DNA from 3 places in the Anaerolentibacter hominis genome. Region 1 is predicted to be linked to each of the others. Evidence: predicted binding sites of a transcription regulator. Region 1 holds the regulator's gene; each other region holds the start of a gene.

Evidence for each region. Region 1 encodes HrcA, which represses chaperone genes, less so after heat shock. Its sites were predicted from a motif close to TGTTAGCACTCNNNNNNNNNGAGTGCTAACA; they were not measured.
Region 2: the regulator HrcA is predicted to act here: its motif matches at 3,805-3,835, upstream of htpG (molecular chaperone HtpG).
Region 3: the regulator HrcA is predicted to act here: its motif matches at 3,096-3,126, upstream of ABCW47_RS03965 (Hsp20/alpha crystallin family protein).

What each region holds. Positions count from the first base shown of each region.
Region 1 is NZ_JAWDIX010000001.1:1,640,464-1,647,730, forward strand. Features, by position in the region: gene prmA (50S ribosomal protein L11 methyltransferase) at 1-28, opposite strand, end outside; gene dnaJ (molecular chaperone DnaJ) at 315-1,466, opposite strand; gene dnaK (molecular chaperone DnaK) at 1,742-3,625, opposite strand; gene grpE (nucleotide exchange factor GrpE) at 3,685-4,263, opposite strand; gene hrcA (heat-inducible transcriptional repressor HrcA) at 4,284-5,312, opposite strand; gene ABCW47_RS07625 (M18 family aminopeptidase) at 5,500-6,807, opposite strand; gene ABCW47_RS07630 (cyclic-di-AMP receptor) at 6,920-7,255, opposite strand.
Region 2 is NZ_JAWDIX010000005.1:42,194-49,460, forward strand. Features, by position in the region: gene ABCW47_RS13595 (hypothetical protein) at 1-26, shown strand, start outside; gene ABCW47_RS13600 (ABC transporter ATP-binding protein) at 23-871, shown strand; gene ABCW47_RS13605 (ABC transporter permease) at 868-1,563, shown strand; gene htpG (molecular chaperone HtpG) at 1,636-3,708, opposite strand; gene ABCW47_RS13615 (DUF6994 family protein) at 4,060-4,809, shown strand; gene ABCW47_RS13620 (hypothetical protein) at 4,898-5,437, shown strand; gene ABCW47_RS13625 (hypothetical protein) at 5,502-5,678, opposite strand; gene ABCW47_RS13630 (lactate utilization protein) at 5,714-6,358, opposite strand; gene ABCW47_RS13635 (GNAT family N-acetyltransferase) at 6,523-7,038, opposite strand; gene topB (DNA topoisomerase III) at 7,236-7,267, shown strand, end outside.
Region 3 is NZ_JAWDIX010000001.1:866,634-873,900, forward strand. Features, by position in the region: gene ABCW47_RS03945 (DUF2442 domain-containing protein) at 1-129, shown strand, start outside; gene ABCW47_RS03950 (TetR/AcrR family transcriptional regulator) at 443-1,027, shown strand; gene ABCW47_RS03955 (ATP-binding cassette domain-containing protein) at 1,041-1,985, shown strand; gene ABCW47_RS03960 (ABC transporter permease) at 1,982-2,749, shown strand; gene ABCW47_RS03965 (Hsp20/alpha crystallin family protein) at 3,245-3,682, shown strand; gene ABCW47_RS03970 (DnaJ C-terminal domain-containing protein) at 3,773-4,771, shown strand; gene ABCW47_RS03975 (MATE family efflux transporter) at 4,818-6,149, opposite strand; gene ABCW47_RS03980 (MarR family winged helix-turn-helix transcriptional regulator) at 6,351-6,812, opposite strand; gene ABCW47_RS03985 (transcription factor S-II family protein) at 6,931-7,267, shown strand, end outside.

The DNA of each region.
Region 1 (7,267 bases):
TATGCAGCCTGAATTTCTTCCACTCCACTGACATATACCTCCTTCTGGTATCATCCTGTCCAATATATCCATATGTTCAAGTACGCCTCGGCGTACTTGCTGCGAGCCGCACGTCATGCTTTGCATGACATAATACATCTGTGCGTGTGCGGCTCTGCAATCCGCCGGAGGCTTTATCTTGGAAGGAGACTGGGCTCCCACCAAGACGAATTTGTTATTTACACACCACCTATAAAGGTGGGAGTCTTATCTACTTCCATGATAAAAAGCGGCAAGGGAACAATTGTTCTCTTACCGCCCCATCAGTTCAACATTTAACGGTTGAAAATACCCTTTTTCTTTTTACCCTCTTCCCGAGGCTGACCGGCTTTGCCGTTCATGGCATCGTCATACTGCCGCAGCAGATCCTGCTGCTCCTTGGTCATCTTGGTAGGAACTGTCACAACCAGAGTCACATAGTGATCCCCCCGCACCTGTTTGTTGCGCAGTGTGGGAACACCTTTTCCTCTCAGCCGTACACGGGTATCGGTTTGTGTACCAGGTTTTACCGTATAGATCACATCCCCGTCCACCGTATTGATACGGATGTCTCCGCCCAGAGCAGCCGTAGCAAATGAAATCGGCGCGGTAGAATAGATGTCATAATCCTGACGCTGGAATACCGGATGACGGCTGACTGTCACATCAACCAGCAGATCTCCCTGCTCTCCGCCGTTGATTCCGGGTTCTCCCTTGCCGCGGATACGGATACTTTGCCCATTATCAATACCCGCAGGAATGGATACCTGAATCTTTTTCCGGTTCGTCTTATAACCGGTTCCATAACAGTCCGGACATTTATCCCGGACAATCTTTCCTGTTCCGTGACAGTCCGGACAGGTGGACACATTTCTCACCATGCCGAAGATGGACTGCTGCGTCATAACCACCTGGCCTTTGCCTCCGCATTTCGGGCAGGTCTCAGGTGAGGTTCCCGGCTTTGCCCCGGTACCATGGCAGGTCTCACACTCTTCCTTTAAATTCAGATCCAGCTCTTTTTCCGTACCGGAGACTGCCTCCTCAAAGGTAATCCTCACACTGGTACGTACATTCTGGCCTTTCATCGGACCGTTTCTCCGGCCCGCGCTTCGTCCTCCTCCGAAGAAATCGCCGAAACCTCCGCCGCCAAATAAATCACCAAATATATCGCTAAAATCAAAACCGCTGAAATCAAAACCTCCGGCTCCTCCGGCGCCCTGATCAAAGGCGGCATGACCGAACTGATCATATTGCTTTCTCTTATCCGGATCGCTTAAGACCGCATAGGCTTCCGAAGCTTCTTTAAACTTCGCCTCTGCTTCTTTATCCCCCGGATTAATATCCGGATGATATTTTTTGGCCAGCGCTCTGTATGCTTTCTTTAAATCTGCCTCCGTGGCGCTTCTGTCCACGCCGAGGACTTCGTAATAATCCCTTTTCTCTGCCATTTAAGTTCACCCTTATAATTCATATCGCAAGCTCTGCTAACGAAGCTGCCAAATTCTGCTCTAAACTACTCTATGCTCCCGACACGATGCTTTTGTTCATAAGCTGCCGGCACAGTGTGCCGGCGCCTGTTATCACTCTCACAAAAGCGCTGTCAGGTTTCATAATAGCTCAAATCTCACCGGATGTAAAGCTGTAAAATAACTGTTCGCCGCTGGTCTTTACAGTACGGCAGCCGCCCGCACGCTCATGCGGGCGGCTGCCCTGTAAAATCTTTTTATACTTCTCTGTAATCGCCGTCCACTACATTATCGTCAGCACCGCCTGTGCTTCCTGCAGTACCGCCACCCATATCAGCACCGCTCATATCAGGGCCTGCTCCTGCCGCACCGCTCGCCTGTGCCTGCTCATATACCTTCTGGAACAGTTTCTGCGCGCTGTTCATCAGTTTTTCTTTTCCTGCCTTGATCGCATCCACGTCACTGTCGGACATGGTTTCCGGAGCACTCTTCTCAAGCAGCTCTTTCAGGCTCTTTAAGTCAGCCTCAACAGCAGATTTGTCGGATGCGTCGATCTTATCGCCCACTTCCTCCAGAGCCTTCTCTGTCTGGAATACCATAGAATCCGCTTCGTTTCTGGCATCAATTGCTTCTTTTCTCTTCTTATCCTGAGCTTCAAACTCAGCTGCTTCTTTCACCGCTTTATCGATATCATCATCTGACATGTTGGAACCGGCTGTAATGGTGATATGCTGCTCTCTGCCGGTGCCCAGATCCTTCGCAGATACATTTACAATACCATTTGCATCAATATCAAAGGTAACCTCAATCTGGGGAACGCCTCTTCTTGCAGGCGGGATTCCGTCCAGACGGAACTGGCCCAGAGATTTATTGTCTTTGGCAAACTGTCTCTCACCCTGTACCACGTTGATATCAACAGCAGTCTGGTTATCGGCAGCGGTGGAGAAGATCTGGCTCTTCTTCGTCGGGATCGTTGTATTTCTCTCGATCAGTCTGGTAGCAACGCCGCCCATGGTCTCAATGGACAGTGACAGCGGAGTTACATCCAGCAGAAGGATATCGCCTGCGCCTGCATCGCCTGCCAGCTTGCCGCCCTGAATCGAAGCGCCGATGGCTACACACTCATCCGGATTCAGGCTCTTGCTCGGCTCGTGGCCGGTCAGCTGTTTTACCTTATCCTGTACGGCCGGGATACGGGTGGAACCGCCTACCAGCAATACTTTACCCAGCTCCGAAGCCGTCATTCCCGCATCCTTCAGCGCGTTCTGTACCGGTACGGCTGTTCTCTCTACCAGGTCATGGGTAAGTTCATCAAATTTAGCTCTGGTCAGATTCATATCAAAATGTTTCGGGCCATCTGCGGTTGCAGTGATAAACGGCAGGTTGATATTGGTTGTAGTAGCGGATGACAGCTCCTTTTTCGCCTTTTCTGCCGCTTCCCTTAATCTCTGCAGCGCCATCTTATCATTTCCTAAATCCACGCCTTCTTTTGTCTTGAAGTCGCTGATCATGTACTGGGTGATTCTCTCATCGAAATCATCACCGCCCAGACGGTTATCACCGGAGGTTGCCAGTACTTCGATTACGCCGTCGCCGATCTCGATGATGGACACATCAAAGGTACCACCGCCCAGGTCATAAACCATAATTTTCTGTTCTTTTTCATTGTCCAGGCCGTAAGCCAACGCTGCCGCAGTCGGCTCGTTGATGATACGCTTTACATCCAGGCCTGCAATCTTGCCCGCATCCTTCGTTGCCTGTCTCTGAGCATCGTTAAAGTATGCAGGAACCGTGATAACTGCTTCCTTCACAGATTCGCCCAGATAGTTTTCTGCGTCCGCCTTCATTTTCTGAAGAATCATTGCGGAAATCTCCTGAGGAGAATACTTTTTGTCGTCGATTGTTACACGGAAGTCAGTTCCCATATGTCTCTTGATAGAGGAGATTGTTTTCTCTGAGTTGGTAACTGCCTGACGCTTTGCAGGCTCGCCTACCAGTCTCTCTCCTGTCTTCGTGAATGCCACAACGCTCGGCGTGGTTCTGGAACCTTCTGTATTCGCAATAACAACTGGCTTGCCGCCTTCCATAACGGCTACACATGAGTTTGTTGTACCAAGATCAATACCAATGATTTTTCCCATAATAAAAATCCTCCTTATTTTTTCTAACAGCAAGATTATTTTCTTTTTGTCAGTGATTGTCAGTTTGCAACTTTAACCATACTGTGTCTTACCACAGTATCTCTATATAAATACCCCTTCTGGAATTCCTCTGCGACAATGTTTTCTCCGAGTTCTTCGTTCTCTTCGTGCATTACCGCATTGTGGAAATTCGGGTCAAACTCCTGACCGACTGCTTCAATCGGCTTAACGCCCGCTTCTTCCAGGGTGGTCATAAGCTGTTTGTATATCTTTTCAATTCCTTGTACGAATCCGTTCTCCTTTTCTTCCTCCGGCACGGTGGAAAGTCCCCGTTCAAAATTATCAATGACAGGAAGAATCTTCTCTATAATACTTTTCGCCCCTATTTCATACATCTGGGACTTTTCTTTCTCTGTCCGCTTTCTGAAATTATCAAACTCTGCCATATTCCGCATCAGTCTGTCATTCAGCTCTGCAATCTGCTCTTCTTTTTTATCCTTTTTCCTCTTTGACTTCTTCTCTTCTGTCCTTTTATCCGGTTCCTTTGTCTCTCCGCCGGATGTCTCGGCCGTCTCCGTCACATCCTGTGCGTCTGCGACACATTCTGCTTCTTCTTTAAGCTTCTCCTTATCTTCCATGACGCCTTACCTTTCTTCCTTTATCTTTCTTTAAATATTTCATCCAGTTCCATCATCAGTTTCCGCAGCGTCCCGACTACCTTCTCATAGTCCATCCTCTTCGGACCCACAATACCGATTTTCCCATAGATGCCTTCGCCTAATTCATACGTTGCCGTAACAAGAGAACAGTCTTTCATGGAGGAAACGCTGGTTTCATCGCCGATATAAACCTGTATGCCTCTCTCCTGCTCTCCGTCCAGTTTCTCATTCATAATCTGGGTCAGAGTCCGTTTTTCTTCCAATGTGTACAGCAGTTCGGTAGCCTTCTCCCGGTCGCTTAATTCCGGATATTTCAGAATATTGGTAGCGCCGCTTGTATAAACCTCGATATCATCTTCCTCCTGGATCGCTTCTGAAATCGCATCCAGAATATCATTGACCACCGTGTCATACGCTCCGGCCTGCTCCTTCATACTGGATATTAAAGGCATGTTAATCTCTGATAAGCTTCTGCCCTGGAGACAAGTATTCAGCATGATATTCATCTTCAGAATCATATCCTGGCCGATCTGCCCCCTGGATGGGATAATCTTATTCTTTACCAGATTGCCCTCCAGAACGATGACTGCCAGCAGATGATATTCATCCACCGCCGACAGCTGAATAAATTTCACTTTCACACTTTCAAATGTAGGTCCTGATACCAGGCTGGCATAGTTGGTATTCACCGCCAGCAGCTTCGCCACCTCTTTCAGCAGGTTATCTAACTTCCCGGCTTTCTCCATCAGGGCATCCTTCATATCGTCGATTTCCTGAATCTTGTTGTCCATCATGGTGTCCACATAAAGCCGGTATGCCTTATCCGTAGGAATACGTCCTGCCGATGTGTGCGGCTGAATAATGTAACCCAGTTCCTCCAGATCAGCCATCTCATTCCGTATGGTGGCGGAACTCAGATTCAGATCCGTATACTTGGAAATGGTTCTGGAACCCACAGGTTCTCCGGTCTCCAGGTAATTCTGAATGATCGCTTGCAGTATCTTTAATTTTCTTTCACTTAACGGCATTCCAAATCACCCCCGACCTCGTCTTTTTGCATCTGTCAGCACTCATTGTTTTAGAGTGCTAACATTTACTGGTATTAAAATACCACTCCCAATCTATAATGTCAACACCTAAATTCATAATTATCATAAATATTTCACAAATTTTATGTAATAAAAAAAACAGGCCGGTAATTCCGGCCTGAGTAAATTATTCTGCTGTAAAATACACACTCAGCAAGGATTCCAGGGCAGCCTGATCGGAAACCGCCATACACTCTCTGGCCGAATGCATGGCCAGAACCGGCACGCCGATATCCAGAGTCCTCACCGGAATCAGGGAGGATACAATGGAGCCGATCGTGGAGCCTCCCGGAATATCCGATCGGTTTACATACTTTTGAAATGGAATCTGATTTGCCTCACAAAGCTGCATCAGAATGCCTGCCAGTTCACTGTCACAGGCATAGGACTGGCTGGCCGACATCTTGAAGGCCACGCCCTTCCCCGGCAGCACCGGATTGGTAGGGTCTCCCTTCTCCGGGCTGTTGGGATGGTGGGCATGCGCCACATCCACAGAGAGCAGGAATCCGGAGGCAATATCCCGGTAAAGCCGCTCCTTCTCCAGACCCAGGCAGCCGTATATCCGCTCCAGGAGTCCGGGCAGCAGTGCAGAGTCCGCTCCCTGTCTGGTCCGGCTTCCCACCTCCTCGTGGTCGAATAATCCGATCAGATTAAGTCCCGACGGCCTTATATCCCCTGTGATTCCTTCTACACAGGCCTGAACCGAGGTAATGTTGTCAAGTCTTGGGCCGGATAAAAGCTTTCCTGTAAAACCCAGCCTCTCCGCTTCTTCCCTTACATATACCGTCAATTCATAATCCAGGATATCCTCCTTCGCCGCGCCCAGCTCCGCCGCCAGAGCTTCCAGGAAAAACGAGTCGTCACAACCCTCCTCCGGAAAAAGTTCTCCTACGGGCAGCAAATCTTTCTGCCTGTTTAATTCGATTCCTTTATTTACCTCTCTGTTCATATGGATTGCCAGATTAGGTATCGTCAGAACCGGCCGTTTAAAATCAACCAGCCGCATCCTGGGCTCAAATAGACTGCCCTTTAAGGCCACCTTGCCGGAAATCGAGAGCGGACGGTCAAGCCAGGTGTTCAGAATGGGTCCCCCATATACGGAAGTGTTCAGCTTTCCGTATCCTGACTGTTTTATCCCGCAGCCCGGTTTTAGTTTAAAGCCAGGAAAATCCGTGTGGGCGATGGCTGCCCGCAGACTTCCGGCGGTTATAAATTGTCTGCCAGCCGTAAACGCAAAGAGGGCGGAGCCAAAAAACACCGTATAATATTTTCCACCGGGTTTCAATTCCCATTTATCCTCCGGATTTAAATAAGTAAATCCGGCCTCCTTAAGATCCAGTGCAGCTCTCCGGACCGTATGATAGGAGGATGTGGATTCCGCAAGTCTCTGTTTTAGTTCAATATAAATATCCTGTTCTGCTTTTCTTTCCAGCATTGTCTCTCTCCCATTCTATTAGAGGAAAGTCTGGAGACTTTCCTATGTAATGAAATAAATCCCTGCCGACCAGGGCAGGGATTTTAAGTATTATTATCCTTCGTATACTATGTCACACCTTTTCAAACCGATCCACATCGGTCACAAAGACGATCGCCCCGCCCACCTCTATATTCACCGGGGTTGGCATATAGCATCCCACTCCCAGGCCTCCTGCCGGCGGAATCGGCGTATTGTAGACTAACTGTTCTCTCTGAGCGCAATTTTTCTTAACGATGTCGATCACATCCTGTACCTTTTCTTCATCGGTACCGATCAGCAGGGTCGTATTTCCCTTCCTCAGAAATCCTCCCGTGGTGGCCAGCTTCGTAACACTAAAACCATTTTGATTCAGTTCGGAAATCACGTCATTTGCATCATCATTAATAATTGCATAGATTAACTTCATATGCGCTCCCTC
Region 2 (7,267 bases), on a different contig from region 1:
AGAAAAAGGAGGGGACGGTCAAATGAATTGTATTGAAATAACTTCTGTTCAGAAAAGTTTCGGAAGTAAAAATGTCTTGAATGACATCAGCCTGACGGTACCGAACGGGGAAATCTTTGGCCTTCTGGGTCCATCCGGAGCAGGAAAAACTACGCTGATTAAAATACTGACCGGGCAGATACCGGCTTCAGCAGGGGCAGCCCGTATCTTTGGTAAAGAGGCCGGCAGCCTGGGACGGGAAGACTATGGCAGGATCGGTATGGTGTTGGATAACAGCGGCCTGTATGAACGTTTAAATGTGATGGACAATATGGTGCTGTTTGCAAAGATAGAGGGTGTTAAAAAAGAGAGGATCAATGAACTGCTGGAGAAGGTGAAGCTTACCGGGGCAAGCAGGACGGCTGCCGGAAAGCTCTCCAAGGGAATGCGCCAGAGGCTGATACTGGCGAGAGCTATCTTAAACAGCCCCGGACTGCTCTTTCTGGATGAGCCTACAAGTGGTTTGGACCCGGCTGCGGCGGAGAAAATACATGAGCTGCTCTTTGAACTGAGGGAGCAGGGTATAACGATCTTTCTGACCACCCACAATATGGAGGAGGCGGAGAAACTCTGCGCTCATATTGCTCTGCTTCATGAAGGAACAATCGTGGAATACGGGGTGCCGGAAGAAATCTGCCGGAAATATAACAAAACAAATCAAATCACGATCTTGAAGAAAGACGGCAGCCAGGAGGTTCTGGATAATATGCCGGAAAATGCCGCCCAAATTGCAGAATTATTCCAGGCTGATCAGGTGGAGGCAATCCATTCCTCCGAGCCAAATCTGGAAAACGTGTTCATGACACTGACAGGAAGGAGATTAGGAGAATGATACAGATGCGTACAATTACCGCGATCTTTTGGAAGCAGCTGAAGGATTCGGTTAAAAATATCCCGGTTTTGGTCCTGTTTGTGGTTTATCCTATCATTGCTATTATTATGGGCAGTGCGATAGCGGGGGAGATGGGGGAAGCAGAGCTATTCATCTCTCTGTTTGGAACGATGCATGCGGTATTTACACCAATCGTAACCACGGCATCCATCTTGTCGGAAGAAAAAGAAAAGAACACCCTTCGTGTTTTGATTTTTGCCAATGTGAACCCGGTGGAATACATGCTCAGCATAGGAAGCTTTGTGCTTTTATGCACGTTTTGCACCAGTGCCTTATTTTTTGTCGGCGGTCAGTTCACTATGGCGATGGCCGCCCGTTTTCTGCTTGCACAGTTCATTGGTTCGATGGTATCGGTTTTGCTGGGACTGACCCTTGGTGCGTATGCAAAAAATATGGCCGGAGCCAATGGACTGGCGGTGCCGGCGGGTATGGTTTTTGCTTTTCTGCCTATGCTTTCTGCCTTTAACGAAACGATAGGTTCTGTGTCCAGATTTACTTACGGGCAGCAGATCAGCAACATTATGATGGGGACGGCGAAAACCGGTGATGCTATAACGGTAATCGCTATCAATTTCCTTCTGTTTCTTGTGGCCTTTTATCTGATCTACCGCCGGAACAGGCTGGATTTGTAACCAGAGAGTATGGAAAAACAGAGACTTCCCAATTTTTTTATTTCTGGGAAGTCTCTGTTTTTCTATTATATTCTATTTTGCAAGCAACAGCATCATTTCATTGCTTCTGGCAATAAATTTGCTCATCTGTTCGGATGTCAGCGGCTGATGGCCAAGCAGAGCCAGGTCATAAAGCTGCTCACAGATCATGTTGGCGTGTTCGGAATCCTTATGATCTGTCAAATACTGGACCAGTGTATTATTGGCATTTAGAACCAGCGTATTGGAATCGCCGAAAGCGCTCGGATCGGTCATGCCGTACATCTTCATCATATCCTGCATTCTCCGGTTTTCCTCGGAAAGGGTCATCATAGAGGAAATAGCCTTATTTTTCAGCTTCTCCACCTTTAATTCCAGATGATCTTTACCCAGAGCCTTTTTGAACAGTTCGGTGAGAGCTTCCGTGGTTTCCTTTAACTCTTCTTCTGATACTTCTTCTTTGAGGCTGTCGGTCAGATCTGCGTCGATTCTCTGGAATTTCAGATTCTCATCCTTGCCCTCCAGCAGAGAAATAAACGGCGTATCAATGTTGTGGGGCAGGATAACCGCATCCATATTGTTCTCACGGAACATATTGATATACTGGCCCTGCTGAACCTCGTCCGTTACATAATAGATAACGACGGGATCTTTTTCCTTCTTATCTTCAGCAGAAGCATCCTCTGTTTCGGCATCCGCTGCCTCAACCGTCTGCTCCTCTGCCTTCTCATTCTCATCTTCCGGCTTGTTCGCGGCAATACAGTCTGCCAGAGTAAGATATTTGTGGTCCAGATTCTTAAACAGCAGACAGTCCTTCATACGGTCATAGAACTTCTCGTCCTTCAGACAGCCAAACTTGATAAACGGGCAGATATCATCCCAGTATTTCTCATAGGATTCCCGCTCCGTCTTGCACAGGCCAGTGAGCTTGTCCGCCACCTTCTTCGTAATATAATCCGATATTTTCTTTACAAAACCGTCGTTCTGCAATGCACTTCTGGATACATTTAAAGGCAGATCGGGACAGTCAATGACACCTTTTAATAAAAGCAGGAACTCAGGAATAACTTCTTTGATATTGTCGGCGATAAACACCTGGTTGTTGTACAGTTTGATGGTTCCTTCAATGGATTCGTATTCGATATTAATCTTTGGAAAATATAAAATACCTTTCAAATTGAAGGGATAATCCATATTCAGATGAATCCAGAATAAGGGCTCTTTATAGTCGTGGAACACCTTGCGGTAAAATTCCTTATAATCGTCCTCTGTACAGTCATTGGGATGCTTGGTCCAGAGCGGATTCGTATCATTTAAGGAAACAGGACGCTTATTGATTTTCGCTTTGTCCTTTGCCGGTGAGATTTCTACAACTTCTTTTTCTCCGTTTTCATTTTCCTTTTCTTCTGTCTTTGCCTCTTCGGTGAAACGCTCCACTACCACATCATCGTCCCGTATGTCGGAGGCGTCAATTGTCTCAAATTCCTGTTCCGCGTTTGCCTTGGACAGGTAGATCGGAACCGGCATAAATGAACAGTATTTTTCAATTACTTCACGAACCCGGTATTCGTTAGAATACTCCAGACAGTCCTCGGACAGATGAAGAGTGATTGTGGTACCGATGGTATCTTTGCTGCCCTCCGACATGGAGAAATCGGTGCCGCCGTCACATTCCCAGTGTACCGGAACGGAACCTTCCGCAAAGGACAGGGTGTCAATAGTAACCAGATCCGCCACCATGAAGGCGGAGTAGAAGCCCAGACCGAAATGGCCGATAATCTGGTCCTCATTTGTTTTGTCCTTATATTTGGACAGAAAATCTGCCGCGCCGGAAAATGCGATCTGATTGATGTACTCGTCCACCTCTTCAAAGGTCATACCAATCCCGTTATCCGTAAAGGAAATCGTCTTAGCTTCCGGATCTACAACAACCTGGATTTCACTCTTATAATCGTCCGGGAAGCTATATTCCCCCATGATTTCCAGTTTCTTTAATTTGGTGATAGCATCGCAGCCGTTGGATACCAATTCTCTTACAAAGATATCCTGATCGGAATAAAGCCATTTCTTAATGATGGGGAAAATATTTTCGCTGTTAATGGATAGACTGCCGTGTTTGTCTGCCATTTATTGTCACACTCCTTTAAATAATTTGATATCGAAATCGTCTGTCTTTATCTACTATTGAGATATTAATACGGTCTATGGGAAAAGTCAAGAGAAAAATAGCACTCGATTAAAATGAGTGCTAACAAGAAGGGGGATACGACAGAGAATGAATGCTGGCACTGCTTCTATGAAGATGATATAATAAAAAATAGCTGAGCGGCAGCGAAGCTATTTGCTACTTCTCAAAAAGCAAAGCGTTTGAGAAACGGACAGATTTAAGGGAAACCATAATATGCGAGGGCGGCCGGCTCTGCTATCCTATGCGTAGGATTTAAAAAGATGTAAAACGAGAAAGAGAAGTGTTCTTATATGGATAAAATAGATATATCGTTTGATTTTACAACAGATACATCTGATTATTGGCTAGGATTTTGGGATAGAAATAATGGACTGGGAGCAGGTGGCAATGATCCTGATGCATTTAGTAAAACACTACAAAAATATCATCAAATCTTGTGGAGTAAGAAATTACCTAATGGTGAATATATGGATTTGTCTATGGGGACAGGTTCAAGATATCTAACTTGGAAAGATTTTAGATTTGGCAGTGATTCGATTACAGCAAGTTTCAGATATAATAAATATAGAGAAATGATGGAGCAAGTTAAACAAGCGCGCCCTGATTATAAAAGTTATATGGAGAATTACTTACATCGTTCATATACTATCGGCGGAGCCATCATCTTTCCAAAAAGAATAGGCGGAATAAATCAAAGCAGAGGTTGTAATCCATTTATCATGGATAGGTGGGATTTATCTTTGGAGTGCATTCGCAGATATTATTTAGGAGAAGTAAGTCCTTTGTATGATGTTTTACAAAAGGATAAAGGTTTCTTCGATTTGTTTATGGATTTTAAAGGCTATGTGGATTTTTTTTATTTGCAAGATTGCGTGAGTTCTGATTATAGCGAAGTAAAGTTATGGTTAGGAGAGCCAGCATTCACTTATTCTCCACTTCCTAAAACTGTCGATTCGTATTTCTCTTGGATAGAAAGCAATTTGAATTTTGTAGAGAAAAGAAATAAACGTATCCAATCAGCTTGTCAAAGCAAGGATTAAACACGTTAATGCTATATCATTGAAGTTACAATTTGTTTATAAAAATATAAACACCGTTTGGTTCCATTTTATGAATGGAGGTGCCGCGATGAACAGTAAGTTTTTGTGTACGCCCTGGAAGCAAAAGAAAAGGACGGAGGATATCAAGGAAATTAGCCGGATATTTCTATGGTTTGTTCTGGTCATTCTGCTTTCTCTTATACCGACGGGGAAAAAGAGCGGATTTGACAGCAGCGAAGCAGTTCTGAAACATTATTTTCCCTATAATCAGAGAATAACAGAAAAGAAAATTTTTCAGTATACCATATATATGATGGAAGGAAAAATTGACGGTCAGCCTAAATTCGTTGTTGTTGAGCAGACAAATACAGATAATTTTATCATGAAAGACTGCGGTGACAGCGAGGTGATTGGCCTGAACAATACGATTCCCCCTACCTGTCCATTTGAGCTGGGTGCAGCTATGGATTATAAATCCGGACGTATCAGCTTCCGGCTTCTGCCGGACTATAGCTTTCTGATCTGGATGGGATTATTTACGGTTGCAGTGGGGCTTGAAAGAGCGAACAGAGAAGTAGAAGAAGAACAGCTTATTGCGCTTCGGGCAGGACTTAAAGAGAGACATTAAAAATAGCCGGGAAGTTCTGCATACAGCAGACGTTCCCGGCTATTATTATACGTAATAATAGTTATCAGTCTTTTTCTCTTAACATCTTGATATAGGTGTTGACACCGAATATGATCCCTACGATACAGACAGCGCATACACAGCAGTATTTTACGATTTTGGTTACATCCACGGTTACGTCAACACGGTAATCCTCTTTGGTTCCGGGGGTAAAACTTTGTAATTCCCTTTTTTTCCTCATAACATTTCTCCTTTTCTGCCGTTCGGGCCAAGATGTTAATATCCCAGTTCTTCTCCTACCAGAATGACCTTGATTCTCCCTGGAGTCATAGACTTTCTGGTAATTACAGTGTTCGCGCAGATACAGTCATCCACCAGACAGTTGGCGCACTGGCCGGAAGAGGCGCAGGGCGTGTCCAGCTCAAGACGGTTGCAGTTTGGCGGCGCAGCCATATTTCTCACCCGGTCCATGCCGGCCTGTACATTGGGCACCAGTTTATTCATGCCCGCGATTACAATGACATTTTTAGGGCCATAAATCAGACAGGCAACCCGGTTGCCGCCGCCGTCTACATTAATGAGCTGTCCATCCAGGGTGATAGCATTGGAGCTCATAAAGTAGTAATCACAACCTACGATCTTTTGGTACATCGCCGCCCTTTCTTCTGCCGGAACACTAAACCGGTCATAGACGATACAGTCGCTGGAATATAGATCATCGATCAGACCAATCTCATTCAGTGTCATGGAACCGCCCCAGCTCACGGTACACTCTGGGGTGAGGAACCGTTTGGCGGTAGCCAGCGCCTCGTCCTTCGTCGCACAATAATACCCTTCGATGCCCCGCAGGTTAAATTTCTTGATCACGGTATCGGCGATGTTCTCATAATAGTGTTGTTTTGGAGTCATAGTTTTATTCATTCATGCCTGGTATTACATTGAAAGAAGCGGTGCGGCATGACCTCCTTTGCGTATGTATTTTCCTTCAATGTGTGTTTTCGTTTTCGTTCATACTCACTTTATAAAAATTGAGAAAATATTTCACTTTGATTATACCATGAAATAACCGGTCGGGTACAGTGGTTTCAATGGTTATCTGCATCTCTTTGAACCGGTTTCTCATAATAATAAAATTCCCCCTGTTTCAGCTCTGAGTAGAGAGAGCCGGCCAGTGAAAACCCGGTTCTCTGAAACAGCGAATTCATCCCGGGATTTTTGCAGAAGGTGTCAGTGCGCAGGGTTGCGATGCCGGAAGCCGCGGCCTGCCTTTCTGCAAAGTTAAGAAGAGCCGTCCCAATCCCGCAGCGGCGGACCGCAGGGCTTACAGCCATCCGGTGGATGATCAGGGCGGGAGCGGGCAGCTTCCAGGAAATCCTGTCATATTTTTGTGAAGCAGCCTGATTGATGCAGACCACACCGGCCAGGATTTCTGCTGTTTCATAGACCCAGAGGCTTCCGGAGAGGATGTCTTCCCGAAAGTCACTTTCAAGGGGATACGCCGGCCCCCACTGGGTATTTCCTTCTTTTTCCATGATGGTTACGGTCTCCTCAATCAATTTCATAATTGCGGGAAGATCATTCATTTCTGCTCTTCGTATCATACGGGCCTCCTGTACAGGCATTTGTCATTGGAACTCTTTTTTTATTTTACCGCAGACCGGCACAATATGGAATACGATACTGCAAGTCACTAATTTGATTTTGTCTGTACTTTGTCCGCTTCGGTTGCAATAGAATGAAGAAAAAGCTATACTTATACTTAGAATATGTGTTGGGAAAATACAGTAAGGATGTGTGTATGAAGGATTTGTACATCGCCGAGAAACCCAG
Region 3 (7,267 bases), 770 kb from region 1:
GATACCTGTACTGTGATGAATGACACTCTAGCGTGGGATATCAGTGGAAAAAGAGATAATTCGATGTGTTTGGATATTGACCCGGATACGCTTTATGCGCTTCCATTTGTACAGGAGTATATTGCATAATGCTATGTGATGGAGATATGAGTGAATGAGTGTTTTGTGTTCGCAGATGACGAAAGCAGGGAATGGAAGCAACGTAAAATAAAGGACAGTATATGGAAAGAACTCCCGAGTTTACTCGAGGAGTTCTTTTTGTTTTGTCTGCTTTTTCCTTTGTGATTCTATTGATCTTGACACTGTTAATAATATATGTTAAATTGGTTGAGTAATAACTCAATGAGTAAACACTCAATAAAGCGAGAATCATATTGGTGTGCTGATTATTCGATCGCAGTTGAGATTGAACCGGGTTTTATCGAGCCGACATGGAGGTAACATGAAGAGAGAGGAACAAAAGGCCAGAAGAGAGGAAGAGATCTTATTGGCGGCGCTTGACCTATTTACCAAAAAGGGATATGCGGCAACCAAGACCAGTGAAATATCCAAAGCTCTGGGGATTAGTGAAGGGCTGTTATTCCACTATTTCAAATCGAAGGAGGTTTTATTAGAGGCATTGGTTGATTTCGCCATGAAAGAAAACATTTCGTGGCTTGAACAGAATTGTAAGGACCCGATCCAATATTTCGCAGATATTGCTAAGGCCGTGCTGAGGTGCTTGAAGGACAACGACGTTGGTTCCAAGTTCTTTGTTCTGATCGCACAGATAAAGCTGTATGAGGACATCCCTGAACACATCCGGAAAAAAGTGACTGCTCAGGAGGTTCAGGTTGAACGGATCATAAATATTGTGAAAAAAGGGCAGGAGATGGGACAGATTAAACAGGGCGATCCGCAAGCGCTGCTATACCTTTTTAGTGATACGCTGCAGGCCGTGGCAATGGGGGCGGCACGACATAAAAATCTGCCATATCCGGACGCTGAATGGATCGTAGATATACTGAAAAATCATGCGGAACACTGATACAGGAGGATTTATGCACAATAGTCAAACTGCAATACAGGTACAAAACCTGAAAAAGAAATTCAAGGAAAAAGAAGTGTTAAGAGGTGTAACATTCAGGATAGATAAAGGTACGGTGTTCTGTCTGCTTGGCTCTAATGGAGCAGGAAAAACAACTACAGTCAAAATATTGTCAACCTTATTAAAGATGGATGAGGGCAGTGCAGCGGTGAATGGATGGGATGTAAGCCGTCAGAGCGACCGGGTACGCCAGTGCATCAGCCTAACCGGGCAGTTTTCTGCCGTGGATGAGATTTTAACCGGCCGAGAGAATCTGGAAATGGCGGCAAGGCTGTGCCATATAAAAGACTTTAAGGGGCGTGCGGCAGAACTGCTTCATGATTTTAATCTTGTGGAAGCAGCTGATAAGAGAGTATCCGTCTACTCCGGAGGAATGAGGCGGCGTCTGGATATTGCAATGAGCCTGGCGGGAAATCCGTCCGTCCTCTTTCTGGATGAACCGACCACAGGCCTGGACCCGCAGAGCAGAAATGCCATGTGGTCAATGATCCAGGAATTAAAGAAAATGGGGACGACCATATTTCTAACAACCCAGTATCTGGAGGAGGCCGAACAGCTGGCAGATCATGTTGCAATTTTACATGATGGAACAATCATTGCGGAAGGTACGGTGGAAGAGATCAAGAAGTTATCTTCCAGAGAATATATAACGTTTCAGTTTTCAAATCTGCAGCTGATGCGGCGCAGCCAGGAATTATTTAATCATGATATTACCGGCGCAGATGAGGAAAACTTGAGTATTACCATTGCGGTGCACGAAGGTATGAAACAAGTTTCTGACCTGTTCATCGCCATGCACAAATCAGGAATCGAGCCGGCTTCCTTCAGCCAGAAGAAGGCCTCTTTAGAAGATGTATTCTTATACCTGGTGGATAATAAGGAGGGAATTCGTTCATGAATAAGGTAATATCAAGTCTGAGTGATACATACACCATGGTGCTTAGAAGTATGAGGCATACGGTCAGGCACGTGGAAATATTAATTATGACGGCTGTTCTTCCGCTGGCTCAGCTCTTATTGCTGGTATATGTAATCGGAGGCGCCATGCAGGTTGGCGGATATACCTATCTGGAATATGTTCTGCCGGGCATTTTACTGATGGCGGTTGCAAGCAGTGCTTCAATGACTGCAATTTCTGTAAAAGAGGATATGAGCAATGGAATTATTGACCGCTTCCGCACGATGGATATCGGAAAATCCGCTGTATTAAACGGACATATGGCGGCAACGCTGGTCCGGACTGCTATAACTGCCGGTATTATTCTGGCAGTGGCTCTGCTGATCGGCTTTCGGCCAGACCTGTCCCTCACAAACGGACTGCTTGTATTTGTTATTTTGTTTCTATTTTCTCTCATGTATACCTGGGCATCTATTTTGTGGGGTCTTGTCTGCCCCAGCCTGGAGGCCGTAGGAGCCTTTACTTATATGGGTATGCTCCTGCCATATACAAGCTCCTGTTTTGTCCCGGTAGAGACAATGCCCGCCGTGTTGGGGACAATTGCTAAATATCAGCCGTTTACACCGCTGGCGGAAAGCCTGAGGGGACTGCTCCTTGGCAGCGATACCGGAAATAACATATTGATAGCAGTTGCGTGGTGTGTTGGACTGCTGATCGTGTTTCATTTCTTTGCGGTCCGGGCTTATCATAAAAGAGCAAGGTGAGGATATGGCAAAATTGTTTTCATAAGTTTTTTACAAGCCGAATTTTCCGTTATCATTGCTGCTAAAATGACAATGCGATGGAATTAAGATAAAATAATGATAACGAAAGGAATGGTTTCATATGATACAAATTTGACATGCGATTTAGAAATTAAGATTGACGAAGCTGACAAGCTGGCGGCGCTGTCGGAGGAAAGACTTAACCATGAAACTGTTTTCCGTACTGCAAGGAGTTCGATTCATGAGACATAGGTCTTATCAGCTTCGATATTTATAATAATGTATGAAAGCAGCCAAGTGTCGACTGCTTTTCTTATGATATAAGTGTAATAAAAAAATTTAAAAAAATTAGCACTCACCCCTTGACAGTGCTAAATATAGGTGTTATAGTACATATAGAACAAAGGAAAAGGAAAAATAAAGATTCCTGAGTTCCCCAAATAACTATTTCACGCTGGAGGATTCCAGAACACTTATAAAAAGGAGAGATGCTTTATGATGCTGCCAAGTATTTTTAATAGTAATTTATGGGATGATGCGTTTGATCTCAGCTTTCCGGATATTGACAAGGTTTTATATGGCAAACGGGCACAGAATATCATGAAAACAGATATCAAAGAATCAGAAGACGGCTATGAGGTTGCCATTGATCTGCCGGGCTTTAAGAAAGATGAGGTCAGGGCAGAGCTGAAAGATGGGTATCTGACCATCAGTGCCGAGAAGTCACTTGAGAAGGACGAGAAGGATAAGAGGGGGAAATACATCAGACAGGAGCGCTATTCCGGTAATATGAGCAGAAGCTTTTACGTAGGCGAGGGAGTTACGGAAAGCGATATTCACGCCAAATTTGAAAATGGCATTCTGATGCTTGATATACCGAAGGAGGTTCCGAAAAAGGTAGAAGAGAAACGTTATGTAACAATTGAAGGTTAAGGACATCTCCCCGGAGGAATTCCGGGGAGAATTTTGCACTTTTATTTTTCTGTTTCCGGACAGGAGTAAAAGGGTCTGGGGGTGATAGCGGTGGCGGAGAAAAGAGACTACTATGAGATTTTAGGAATTGGCAGGGATGCAGATGCAGCCGCCATAAAAAAGGCATATCGTAAACTTGCAAAAAAATATCATCCGGATCAGAATGCCGGGAATACAGAGGCGGAACAGAAATTTAAGGAAGCAACAGAAGCCTATGCGGTCTTAAGTGACCCAGAAAAGAAAAAAATGTACGACCAGTTTGGGCACGCAGCCTTTACGGAAGGCGGCGCTGGATATGAGGCTTATGGAAATCAGAATGGCGGCTACGGAAATGTTCATTTTGAAAGCGGAGATATGGAGGATATCTTCGGCGATCTCTTTGGAGATATGTTCCGCGGCGGAAAAGGCGAGAACGGCGGATTTCACTATTACAGCTACGGGGATGGCAGCGGTTTTCGGGATGGAGGATTCGGCCGGGAGTTCAGGGAAGACCATATTCGCAGAAAGGGCCGGGATCTGAGAGCGGATGTGTCCGTAAGTTTCGATGAGGCTGCCTTTGGCTGCAGTAAAATCATCAGTCTGCAGGATGGCAGCAGGCAGCAATCTCTGGAAGTCCGGATTCCTGCCGGTATTGATTCAGGCCAGAGTGTACGGCTCAGAGGAAAAGGTATGCCGGGAACCGGCGGAGGTGAAGCGGGGGATCTGCTGCTGGAGGTTCATGTCGGCAAAAAGCCGGGCTATGAGAGAAAAGAGATGGATTTGTATACAACAGCTTCGATTCCCTTTACAACAGCTGTATTTGGCGGAGAAGCCATGGTATCCACTCTGTATGGGAATGTAATGTGTAAAATCCCGGAGGGCACCCAGTCCGGCGCCAAGATACGCCTGAGGGGAAAGGGCATTGTTTCCATGAAGGACCCGCAGAGACATGGAGATCAATACGTAACTATACAGATCCAGGTGCCCAGGCATCTGAGCAGCGAGGCAAAGCAGAAGCTGAAAGAATTTGCAGGCCTGATTGGAGAAAATCCGAAACAGCATGTGGCGTAGTATAATTCATTTATTTATAGCAGTATCACTATTTGCGGCATCAGCCCTATAAATAGTGATACTGTTTATTTTTTACAGCGAAGAACAGGACGGTAACAATAAGAGCCAGAAACTCAGCTGCCACAATCGCAAGCCATATACCATCTAAACCAAGCCATAACGGAAGCAGAAGTACAATTGCAATCTGAAAGACAAGAGTCCGTAAGAAGGAAATAACAGCAGAGACAACACCATTGTTAAGGGCCGTAAAAAAGGAGGAACCAAAGATGTTAATCCCGTTAATCAAAAAGGACAGTGCATACAGCCGGAAACCATGGCTGGTCATCTGCATCAGCTCCTGGTCATATCCTACAAATATATGGGACAGGGGTGAGGAGAGAGCTATCGCCAGGAAAGTCAGGATGATGCCGGCAAGCCCTGTCAGTACAAGACTCTTATGAAACAGATTTTTCAGCTCTGCTTCATGTAATGCCCCGTAATGATAACCGATAATTGGTGCGCTTCCGATGGAATAACCAATGAAGATAGCAACAAAAATGAAGTTTACATACATGATAACACCATAGGCGGCCACCCCGTCTTCCCCCGCAATCCGCATCAGCTGGAAGTTGTACAGGATATTTACCAGGGACATGGAGATATTGGTCATCAATTCGGAGGAACCATTTGTGCAGGCCTTAAAAAGAATATTGCCGTGAAACTTGCAAGGAATCAGTTTCAGAAGGCTGCTGTTTTTCCTGACAAAATAAAAAAGAGGTGCGATTCCGCCGATGACCTGGCTGATTGCCGTGGCAATGGCAGCACCGGCTAACCCCCAATGAAATACAGCAATAAACAAGAAATCCAGTACAATGTTGGTCATTCCTGCGGCAACGGTCATAGCGAGCCCCAGATGCGGCTTTTCTGCTGTAATAAGGAAGCTTTGAAATACATTCTGCAGCATAAAGGCGGTCAGAGAGATCATGAGGATTCTGCCGTAGAGGACACAATCTTCAATCATGGCGCTGTCTGCACCCATTGCCGCCGCAATGGGCCGAATCCAGATCAGGCCTGTCACAGTGAGCACAGCACCGCTGATGATGGTGACATAGACCAGCATGGAGAAATACTGATTCGCTTCTTCTGTCTTTCCCTCTCCCAGTGTTTTTGATACAATGGCACTCCCGCCGGTGCCGATCATAAAACCCAACGCCCCTAAAATCATCAGAAGGGGCATGATGAGATTCAGGGCGGCAAACGGTGTTTTGCCTACAAAATTGGATACAAACAAACCATCCACGACGCCGTATATGGAAGTAAAAATCATCATGGCGATGGAAGGAAAGACAAAACGTAAAAGCTTCTTATAAGTAAAATGATCTGAAAGTTGTATTTTCATTTTCATATATAAATCCTTTCCGGGGAGTGTTTCCCCTTATATAACAAACGCCGGTACGTATCACGAACCGTCTTATTGCAACAAACACCGGTACACTTCGTGAACCGTCCGATTGTAAAAACGACGCCCGGCAGCAACATAACCGAGCGTTCCCAATACTTTTATTCAGGTTTATGGATGGCGTCATGTTTCATCCATAAATTAAATTGATTCAGAGTCTAAATATTCCTGCAGGTTTGCTTCCAGCAGGCTGTTGTATTTTTTCGACAGGGTTATCAGCTGTTCTCGTTCCTCTTCCGACAGGGCGGCCCATACGTTTTCCTCCAGCTGCAGCATACCACCAATATATTTCTGTGCAAAGGGGCGGCCTGTGTCTGTCAGCACAATTTGTTTTTCACGCATATTCGTTTCTTTTATTTCCAGGCGGACAATCCCTTTCTTCACCAGCTGCTTTAAGGCGGAATGGACGGTTTGTTTGCTCATATACATCGCTTCACTTATTTGAGACTGGGTAGTACAACCCTCCCATACCATAAGCAATGCCCAATATTCGGCATCGGACAGACCGCAGGCCTTGGAAAAAAGAGACCAGATACGGTCCAGATCTTTATAGGCTGCCCGGTATTCTTCCAGGGAATTTTTTACGGTATGTTCTCGTTCCAAGATAAATCCTCCTTAATAGTATGAAATCAGATGGTATGAAATCGGACTATTTGCAGTATAAGGGGATACAATTATTTTGTCAAGTTTTTTTATCAGAACTGAAAAATAATACATTTCTATGGTACGAATCATAAGATCATATTATAATGGAATCAGAGACAAGGTGAACCCCAGGAATATGATGGTACTCCCGGATATGGAAAGAAAGGGGCTGAGGAATATGATCACTGTTTTTAACCGCAAAGAGCTGCTGATCACTTACAGCATGAAGGAGCAGGCTGAAGTTAAGCAGATGCTGGAAGAACATAACATCAAATATCACGTCAGAGTGGTGGACCGGAAGAGTCCTTCTATATTTTCTCCTGGGTCCAGAGCCTATACGGGTACCTATGGTGAAAATTTGGAACAGAACTGCCAGTATACGATCTATGTAAAGAAAACAGATTATGAGAATG